DNA from 4 places in the Streptomyces sp. P6-2-1 genome. Region 1 is predicted to be linked to each of the others. Evidence: riboswitches for the same ligand, from Rfam matches in the RefSeq annotation. Region 1 holds a riboswitch; each other region holds the start of a gene.
What was found. A riboswitch is a leader RNA that binds a small molecule or an ion and turns the genes downstream of it on or off. The one in region 1 is predicted to bind cyclic di-AMP.
Positions count from the first base shown of each region.

Region 2: it holds a riboswitch for cyclic di-AMP, as region 1 does, so the genes downstream of both, ACQYWQ_RS16180 (M23 family metallopeptidase) here and ACQYWQ_RS23810 (M23 family metallopeptidase) in region 1, are expected to answer to the same signal.
Region 3: it holds a riboswitch for cyclic di-AMP, as region 1 does, so the genes downstream of both, ACQYWQ_RS11755 (transglycosylase family protein) here and ACQYWQ_RS23810 (M23 family metallopeptidase) in region 1, are expected to answer to the same signal.
Region 4: it holds a riboswitch for cyclic di-AMP, as region 1 does, so the genes downstream of both, ACQYWQ_RS02160 (C40 family peptidase) here and ACQYWQ_RS23810 (M23 family metallopeptidase) in region 1, are expected to answer to the same signal.

Region 1 is NZ_CP192513.1:5,605,642-5,607,832, reverse strand. Features, by position in the region: gene ACQYWQ_RS23810 (M23 family metallopeptidase) at 302-1,075, opposite strand; cyclic di-AMP (ydaO/yuaA leader) riboswitch at 1,088-1,238, opposite strand; gene ACQYWQ_RS23805 (hypothetical protein) at 1,874-2,143, opposite strand.
Region 2 is NZ_CP192513.1:3,748,492-3,750,682, forward strand. Features, by position in the region: gene ACQYWQ_RS16175 (PP2C family protein-serine/threonine phosphatase) at 1-767, shown strand, start outside; cyclic di-AMP (ydaO/yuaA leader) riboswitch at 953-1,091, shown strand; gene ACQYWQ_RS16180 (M23 family metallopeptidase) at 1,104-2,191, shown strand, end outside.
Region 3 is NZ_CP192513.1:2,718,087-2,720,277, forward strand. Features, by position in the region: gene ACQYWQ_RS11755 (transglycosylase family protein) at 216-932, opposite strand; cyclic di-AMP (ydaO/yuaA leader) riboswitch at 936-1,113, opposite strand; gene ACQYWQ_RS11760 (transglycosylase family protein) at 1,302-2,191, opposite strand, start outside.
Region 4 is NZ_CP192513.1:487,205-489,395, reverse strand. Features, by position in the region: gene ACQYWQ_RS02165 (ATP-binding protein) at 1-350, shown strand, start outside; gene ACQYWQ_RS02160 (C40 family peptidase) at 383-859, opposite strand; cyclic di-AMP (ydaO/yuaA leader) riboswitch at 863-1,027, opposite strand; gene ACQYWQ_RS02155 (hypothetical protein) at 1,665-2,015, opposite strand; gene ACQYWQ_RS02150 (ATP-dependent Clp protease proteolytic subunit) at 2,020-2,191, opposite strand, start outside.

The sequences.
Region 1 (2,191 bases):
GACCTCCGCATTAATCACCGCGAAACGCCGCCGTTGGACGTCCGCGAGGTGACTCCATTAGAGCAGTGACTCTATGAGAACAGCGAAGAATTCCTCACGGCAGGGCGCATTCCCCGGATATCCTCGGGCCCCGGTGCGCTGTTTACGGCGGGTTCGGGGTGGAAAGGGCGGGGTGTGCGGTCCCGGGCGGTGGAGCCCGGCCCGTACGCGGAATACCGAAAGCCCCCGGGGAGCCGAGGGCTTTCGGAGGGGACCGCGGCGCGGCGTCGGGGACATGCCGCGGGCGGGACCCCCGGGCGGCTCAGATGTCGACGCCGTGGCCGCGCAGGTAGGCGAGCGGGTCCATGTCGGAGCCGTACTCGGGGCTCGTACGGGCCTCGAAGTGCAGGTGGGGCCCCGTGACGTTGCCCGTCGCGCCCGAGACGGCGATCTGCTGACCTGCGGTCACCGACTGCCCGACCACGACGGTCGCGGCGCTGAGGTGCCCGTACTGCGTGTACGTCCCGTCGTGCATACGGAGCACGACCTCGTTCCCGTACGCGCCGCCCCAGTCGACCTTGACGACCGTCCCGGCCCCGACCGCGTGGACGGTCGTGCCGCTCGCCGCGTGGAAGTCGATGCCGGTGTGGCTGCCGGAGGACCACAGCGAGCTGCTGGCGTGGTAGCCGGTGGAGACGTACGAGCCCGGGATCGGCAGGACGAAGGTGTTGAGGCGCTTGCGTTCGGCGGCCCGTGCGGCGCGCTCCTTCGCGGCCTTCTTCCGCTCGGCCTCGCGCTTCGCCTTCGCGGCCTCCTTGCTCGCCTCGGCGGCGGCCTTCGCCTCGGCGGCCTCCCGCTCGGCCGCCGCGTGCACGAGGGAGGCCTGCGTGGCGATCTCCTCGGCGACGCTGTCGAAGCCGATGACGCGGGTGAGGCCGGTGTCGGGGCCCTCGTGGCTCGCTGCGTGCGCGGGCGCGGCGAGGGTGCCGACGACGGAACCGGTCGTGAGCGCGGCGAGCCCTGCCACCCTGACACCGGTACGGGACGTTGCGGCGGCAGGACGACGGTGCCTGCCCGTGGGGCGCGTGAACGCCATGAAGCGGCTGTTCCTTTCCTTCCCTCTCGCCTACCGGGTTAGCTGACGGGTTCGGAGCAGGAAGGTCTCCTACGGCCACCGGCGGACGGCGCCCGATTCACCCCTGGGACACATGGGTCCCCGGCTCCCGGGTACGAGCCCCGGAACTCGGCGAAGGCCGTCCGCTGCCGCGGGTGCGGCGCATACCTGACGAACAGCCGGAGTGACGCTAAGCGGGACAAGACTTCCGCAACAAACGGAACCGCGCCTTTGTTGCTCATGCCACACCCCAGACAGGCCGCCATGCACCCAATCCGGACACAGACATGGTCGATATTCGGACAGCGATGCACTCGTTTTCAGACACGCGGGAGTCCTTGTCCGGACAAAGACGCCCAGCCGGTCGTACGGAATCACCCCGGCCCCACCGCCCCGAGGCCCCTGACCGCCCTTCACGGCCGGCGGACCACCGGACATGAGCAGCCGTCACCCGCCCGGTGCCGCATGCGCCGGACGGCCCGCGCGACCGGTCGTACGGGGCCACCCCTGCCTCCCTCGTACGGGGCCGCCGACCCCGGCCCGGCCACCGGCCGCGCACCCCGCCGGAGACTCAGCCACCCCCGAGGGACCGCGCCACGAGCGGCAGCGGGCGAGCCCGGTGGCGGGCGAGCCCGGTGGCGGGCGAGCCCGGTGGCGCTGAAGGCGTCGGTGTCGGAAGCCGGACATGGTGAAGCCGTGCCGGGTGCGGGGAGACCTCCGAGGTCCGGTCGGCCCCGGCGGCGCCGACTGCCTCGTGCAGCGCGCCGAGGTCCTCGGGCGTCAGATCGCCCTCCGCGTGGCCGAGATGAACCTGCCCGGTGAGCGCGGCACAGACACGGGGCCCTGCCGCCCCCACGGGAGCTGCGACGGCGGCGACGGCGGCCACCTTCGCCAGGGTGCGGCGAGGAAGGCGAGGTAGGCGGGGAAGGCTGGGTAGGCGTCCGCGTCCCTGCGGGCGCGTTCGGCGGTGTGCGCCTCGACGAGAGGCATCACCCGGGCGACGGCCGGCGCCTCGCCCTCTCCCCCGATGTACGCGGGGAGTGCGGTCACGGGACGGGCCCGTGCCGGTGAACTGGGCGGGCACGAGCACGTGAGTGC
Region 2 (2,191 bases), 1.9 Mb from region 1:
CGGTGCAGGACACCCCGTACGGCGTCCGGATGGTGCTCGGGGACGTGCGCGGCAAGGGGCTCGGCGCGGTCGAGGCGGTCTCCGTCGTCATCGGGGCCTTTCGCGAGGCCGCGGAGCAGGAGCCGACGGTCGAGGGCGTCGCGCAGCGGCTCGAACGCGCGCTCGCCCGCGAGGGTCTGCGGCGCCGCGCGCTCGACGCCTTCGAGGGCTTCACGACCGCCGTACTCGCCGAGGTCCCGCGCGGCGCCGCCGAACTGCGGCTCGTCAACCGCGGCCACACCGAACCGTTGCTCCTCGAACGCGACGGCCGGCTCCACGTCCTGACCCCCGGCGAGCACGCCCTCCCGCTCGGCATGGGCGAACTCGGCGCCTGGCCCGACCGCGCCGAGATCATCGACTTCCCGCCCGGCGCGACCCTCCTCCTCTACACCGATGGTCTCTCCGAGGCCCGCGACGCGCGCGGTCGCTTCTACGACCCCGTCGCGCGCCTCAGCGGCCGCGTCTTCCCGCACCCGCGCGCCCTCCTGACCACACTCACGGAGGAGGTCAGGCGGTACACCGGTGGCGCCACGACGGACGACATGGCCCTGCTCGCCGTCCGCCGCCCCGAGGCCGAGGCCCAGACCCCTGGCGCGGCGGACGCGGCCGGGGCGACCAGTGCGAGCGACGCGGGCGGAGCGGGCGGAGTGGGCGGAGTGGGCGGAGTGGGCGGTGCGAGCGGGGGGCAGGGGCCTGTCACCCCGCGTGAGTCATTCGATAACAACTGACGCACCATCAGGTTCACAGCCTGGAGGATGAGCGGGTCAACTCGTCCGGATCGCTCGCTACATGTCCGTTTAGCCGCTGGTGGTGACCGTAAAGGATCATCGGGAACGGCTTGGAATCACCCCCGCCGGTCTATTAACGTTCGATAACGCAGCGCGGTCGTCCCAGTCGGCGAGAGCGTCGGCTCCGCGCGCGTGCGCCGAATCCCGCGAGGGAACCGGGGAACCACTCCTCCGGGGTGAATCGGGTGCCCGCTCGGGTGCCCGTAGGAGACCTTCCTGCTCCGAACCCGTCAGCTAACCCGGTAGGCGAGAAGGAAGGAAAGGAGAGTCGCCTTCGTGGCGTCCAACCCGCCTGCCCCCGGCCCCAGCGCCTTCCCCACCGGCACGCTCACTCCCGGCGGTTCCCTGCCGGCCCAGCCCCCGGCACACACTTCCGGCGCGCCGTACGGGGCCGCCGTCCCCACTCCGTCGTACGGGTCCGTCCCCCCGCAGTCGTACGGGTCCGCTCCCGCTCCGTCGTACGGGACCGACGCCGCCCCCGCCCCTGCCGCGTACGCGCACCCCGCGGGCCACCCCGCCCCGGCGGACGTCTACCCGGGCTCGGCCGGTTTCGGCGGGTACGGCGAGGGTGCTGAGGAACCGGTCGGCGAGTGGAACCCGACCGAGGACTCACTCGGGTCCGTGCGTGGTCGGCACCGTGTCGCCAAGCAGCGGGGCGGACTCGCCCGCAGCTCGACGGTCCTCGGGGTCGGTGTGCTTGCCGCGGTCGGCGCGGGGGGTATCGCATCGGCGCAGGAGAAGCCGCCGGTCAAGCTCTCGCTGCCGGACAAGGTCACGGAGGTGACCGGGCAGCTCAAGCAGGTTCTGCCCGACGCCGAGTCACTTCCGGGAATCGGCTCGCTCGTCGCGGACGCCAAGGGCGACACCCCCGAGCAGCTCGCCGCGAACCCGGCCGCGGCGCCACTCACCAACGCCGGGCTCACCGACACCGACCGCGAGCAGGGCACGACCGACGCGGGCGAGGCACTGCGCGCCCGTATCCTCGCGCAGGCCGAGAACCAGGCCGACAGCGCGGACCGTGCCGCCCGCGAGCAGGCCGAGGCGGTCGCGGCGCAGACCGCGGCCGACAACGCCGCGCAGGCACAGAAGAAGGCAGCCGACGAGCAGGCGAAGAAGGAAGCGGCGGCGAAGGCCAAGGCGGAGGCCGAGGCGAAGGCCGAGGCGAAGGCGAAGGCCGAGGCGGAGCGCCTCGCGGAACTCGCCCGCAGCTACACCCTCCCGGTCGCCTCCTACACCCTCACCTCGCACTTCGGCGACGGCGGCTCGATGTGGTCGTCCGGGCACCACACGGGGCTCGACTTCGCCGCGCCGACCGGTACGCCGCTCAAGGCGATCCACACGGCGACCGTCCAGGAGGCGGGCTG
Region 3 (2,191 bases), 2.9 Mb from region 1:
GCGCACGGGCGGGCCGGTGACGGAACCGGGCGGGCGGGCCCGTACGGGCAGCCCCGCCACGCACGGGAAGCCCCGCCGCGCACGGGCGAACCCCCGCCACGCACGGGAAGCCCCGTCCTGCCCGCGCACGGGAAAAGCCCCGCCCCGCCGCGTACGGGGGAGAACGCGGCGGGGCGGGGCGGTCCCGCGAGGGGGACGAGGGGTCCCCCTGGGGGTCAGCTGAGGTGGAGCTGCTGGCCCGGGTAGATGAGGTCGGCGTCCTTGACGATGTCCTTGTTCAGCTCGAAGAGCTTGGTCCAGCCGCCCGAGACGTGGTGCTTGTAGGCGATCTCGCTGAGGCTGTCGCCCTTGACGACCTTGTACTCGCCGTCGCCCTTGGCGACGGTGATGCCGGTGTCGGTCTTGACCGTGCCGGTGGTCGACTTCGGGGTGGTGTGCTGCTGCGGGGCCTGGCGCTGCTGGCTGCGCGAGGCGCTCTGGTCGCCGGAGGAACGCTCCTGCGACTGCTGCTGGCCGCTGTTGCTGTTGCCGCCGCCCGGGTTCACGTTCGGCGAGACGCCGTCGTTGCTGAGGTTGCCGGCACCGGCGCAGGACCAGGCGCCCGGGCCCTGCATGGCGAGCAGGCGCTCGGCGGTGGCGATCTGCTGGTCCTTGGTGGCCAGGTCGGCGCGCGGGGCGTACTGGGTGCCGCCGGCGGCGGCCCAGGAGGACTGGCTGAACTGGAGGCCACCGTAGTAGCCGTTGCCCGTGTTGATGGACCAGTTGCCGCCGGACTCGCACTGGGCGACAGCGTCCCAGGTGGAGGTCGATGCGGCGGAGGCGCTGCCGGTCGCCATCAGCGGGACGGCGATCGCGGCACCGGTGACACCGGCGAACGCGACGATTCGGGTGGTACGACGGCGACGGTGCTTGGCCTTGCCGGAAAACAGCATGGAGGGTCTCCTCACCGACGCCTGCGAGGTGAGCTGTCGGGTTCGGGCCTGTGAGTTGCCCGGCCGGACGGCGGCTGCCGCCCGGCTTCACCCCTAGCCCCGGACCGGCGCCCGGTCTCCCGGGCACCGGCTGGGACGCAAACCTTGGGTCCCCCGCTCCTGCCTTCGGCGCGTGACGCGACGACTGTCCCGAAACGGGCGCCGGCAGGATTCGGCGTGACGACCGTCGGGGCCTCCCGGTGGGGAAGCGAGCACGACGTTAAGCAAGAAATCAGCGGAACTTCAAAGACGATCAGGGCGGTTGAGACTCATGTCTCACTTGACCTCTACCGGACAATAACGGACAGACATGGTCAACCGCTTGTCCGGTTATCGCCCTGAATCCGCACCAAGATCCAGGCTCTGGCCAGGGAGAATGAGGTCCGGGTCGACACCGATGATCTTCTTGTTCTGCTCGTAGAGCCCGGTCCAGCCGTCGGCGAGCTTGTGCGCCTCGGCGATGCTCCAGAGATTGTCCCCTTCGCGCACCTTGTACGAGTCCGTCTTGTCCGCCCCGTCCGCACCCTTCTGACCCTCCGTGTCCGTGGCCGCGTGGCGGCCGCCGGGGGCGGAGCGGTCGGCTCCGGAGTCGCGGTCGTCGCCGGGAGTGGCGGAGGTCTCGCCACCGGGGACGGTGGTCGACTCGGAGGGCGAGGCGGACGCGGAGGAGCCGGTGGCCCCGGAGGGGGTGCCGGAGGGCTCGGGCTTCGCGTGCTTGCCGCGGCTCTTGCCCGTACCGGCGTCCTTGCCGGTGGCGGCGTCCTTGCCGGTACCCGAGGGGCTCGCCGAGGCGTCGGCGGACGGGGTCCCGCCGGAGGCGTCGGCGTCCGGCGTCGTCGACGCGGAGGGATCGGCGCTCGCGGAGGGGGACGCACCCTCGTCCTTCTTGTCCGTCTTCTCCTTGTTGTCCGTCTTCTCCTTGTTGTCCGCCTTACCCGTCTCCTTGGCGCTCGCCGTGTCCTGCGGCGCGGGAGTGACGGGCGCCGGGGCCGCCTGGCCGTCCTGGACGGTGAGTCCCGCGGTCAGGGCGCAGCCGGGCCAGGCGGAGGGGCCCTGCGTCGCGAGGATGCGCTGCCCCACCTGTATCTGCTGGGCGGGCGTCGCCATGTCCGCGCGGGGTGCGAGGTCGAGGCCGCCGTTGGCCTCCCACTCGTCCTCGGAGAGCTGGAGACCGCCGTAGTAGTCGTTGCCGCTGTCGGCCGCCCAGTCGCCGCCCGTCT
Region 4 (2,191 bases), 5.1 Mb from region 1:
ACATGGCCGCGTCGGTGGGCCTGATCGTCTCCGAACTGGTCACCAACGCCGTCCTGCACACCGGCGGGCAGTCCCCGTTCTTCACCGTCACCGTCTCGCTCGACCGCGACGAACTCCTCCGCGTCGGCGTCACCGACTCGCACCCGCGCCCTCCGCGCCGCCTCCCCGCCGCCGTACGGCAGGACAACGGGCGCGGCCTCGCGATCATCCGCTACCTCACGGCGGAGACCGGCGGCAGGCTCTCGGTGGTGCCGACACCGCAGGGCGGCAAGACCGTCCTGGTCGCCCTGCCCTGGCGGCCCGCGCGCGCGGGTGCCGTGCCGGAGGAGGGTGCCGTACCGGAGGGCTGAGGCCGCGCCACGGCACCCACGCGCCCGGCCCCTTACCGCACGCGTCCGTACGCGACCTGTTTCGACCAGATCTTTTCGAGCTTGACCACATCTCCCGTCTTGGGGGCGTGCCAGATCTTGTTGCCCCCGGCGTAGATGCCCACGTGGTAGACACTGCCACCGGAGCGGAAGAACACCAGGTCGCCCTTGGTGCGCTTGCCCGCCGATACGTGCCGGGTCTTGTTGTACTGCGCCTGGGCGGTGCGGGGCAGGGACTTGCCCGCCTTCTTGAACGAATAGAGCGTCAGGCCCGAGCAGTCGAAGCGGCGCGGGCCCGCCGCGCCCCAGCTGTAGGGGGCGCCCTTCTTGGACGCCGCGACCTTCAGCGCCTTCGTGGGGACCCGGACGGCCGCCGAGGCGTCGCCGGATGCGCCGGGGACGAGGACGGTGCCGCCGACGGCGGCGAGGGTGAGGACCGATACCGCGCCGGTCCTGGAGAGCAGGACGGGAACTCGATTGCGCACCAGCATGCGTAACCCTTCGTCAACCGCCTGTGAAGGGTGACCTGTCGGGTTCGGACTGGCGAAGATGCCCGGCCGCTCACGCGGCTTCACCCCAAGGACCGGTGCCCGTTGCCGGGCCCGACCCGCCGTGCTCGGGTCCTCCACTCCCGCCGATCCACTCGGTGTCGACCTGGCGTCCGGACGGCGGCGGGACTCGGCGTCCGCCCGGACCGCCCCGCCGCTGCGGCGGGGGCTTGTCGTCGGGAGCGATCTTGACGCACGACACCGCCGGATTCCGAATGAAAACAGGCTTATGTGAGCTTAGTCACCCGTATGGCGATTGGGTGGCGAAAGGCCGTCAAGTGCGGCTCCTCTCACGGAGGACGAGTCCCCGACCAGCGCGAACGCCGTGCGCGGCAAGCGGATCGCGGACCACCGGGGCAACCGGGGGCGGCGTGACGCCGACTCCGGCGTACGTCATTGGGGGGTCCTCCGTTCGGCGGCCGCGCGTCGCACTCCGGACACGCGTGGTCGCGGAACGCATGCGGGGGGAGGGTGAGGAAGGCGAATGCGCCGTCCGGCGCGGACTTCACGCCCCGCCTGCACGCCGCGACATGCCCGCGCGGGGCGCGGTCCGGGGCGTGTGCGGGAGCGCGTGCGAGCGGGGGAGGCGTGCGGGCGCGCGTGCGAGCGGGGGAGGCGTGCGGGAGCGCGTGCGCACGTGCGTTGGCGTCCGGGGCGCGGGACACGGGGCGGAGTGCGGGATGGGTGCGGGACGCGGGACATGCGATGCGGGATGCAGGCTGCGGGGCGGCGGAAGGGCGGGCTCCGCTCAGCGCTCCTGGCCGCCGCCCTCCTCGCTCCCGCCGCCCGCCCCGGCCTCTTCGGGTGGCGGCATCGCGACCCGCCCCGCCCGGCGTTCCCCGTCCAGGACGCGCAAGGCCCGTTCCAGCGTGGCCCGGTGGAGTTCGGTCTCGCCGCGCGCGTGCATGAGCGCCAGCGCGTCCCGCAGCCGCGTCACCTCGGCGACGAGCGCCTGGGCGGCGCGCAGGGCCGCGTACGTGTCGTCGCCGCGCGCGGGGTTGACCCGGCCGAGCAGCTCGGCGGTCGCGAGGTAGTGGTCGATGAGCGCGCCTTCGGCGCGGGTCAGCGCGGGCAGCGGCGGGAGTTCGGGCGGGGGCACGCGCTCACCTCGGCCCGGGGTGTGGGGTGCGGCGGTCCGCGAGGGCGTCGACGATCCCGTACCGCACCGCTTCCGCCGCCGTCAGTACGAGGTCGCGCTCCATGTCGCCGTGCACCTCGGCCTCCGTCCGTCCGGCGGCCGCCGCGAGCAGCCGCTCCGTCGTCCGTCGCTCGCGC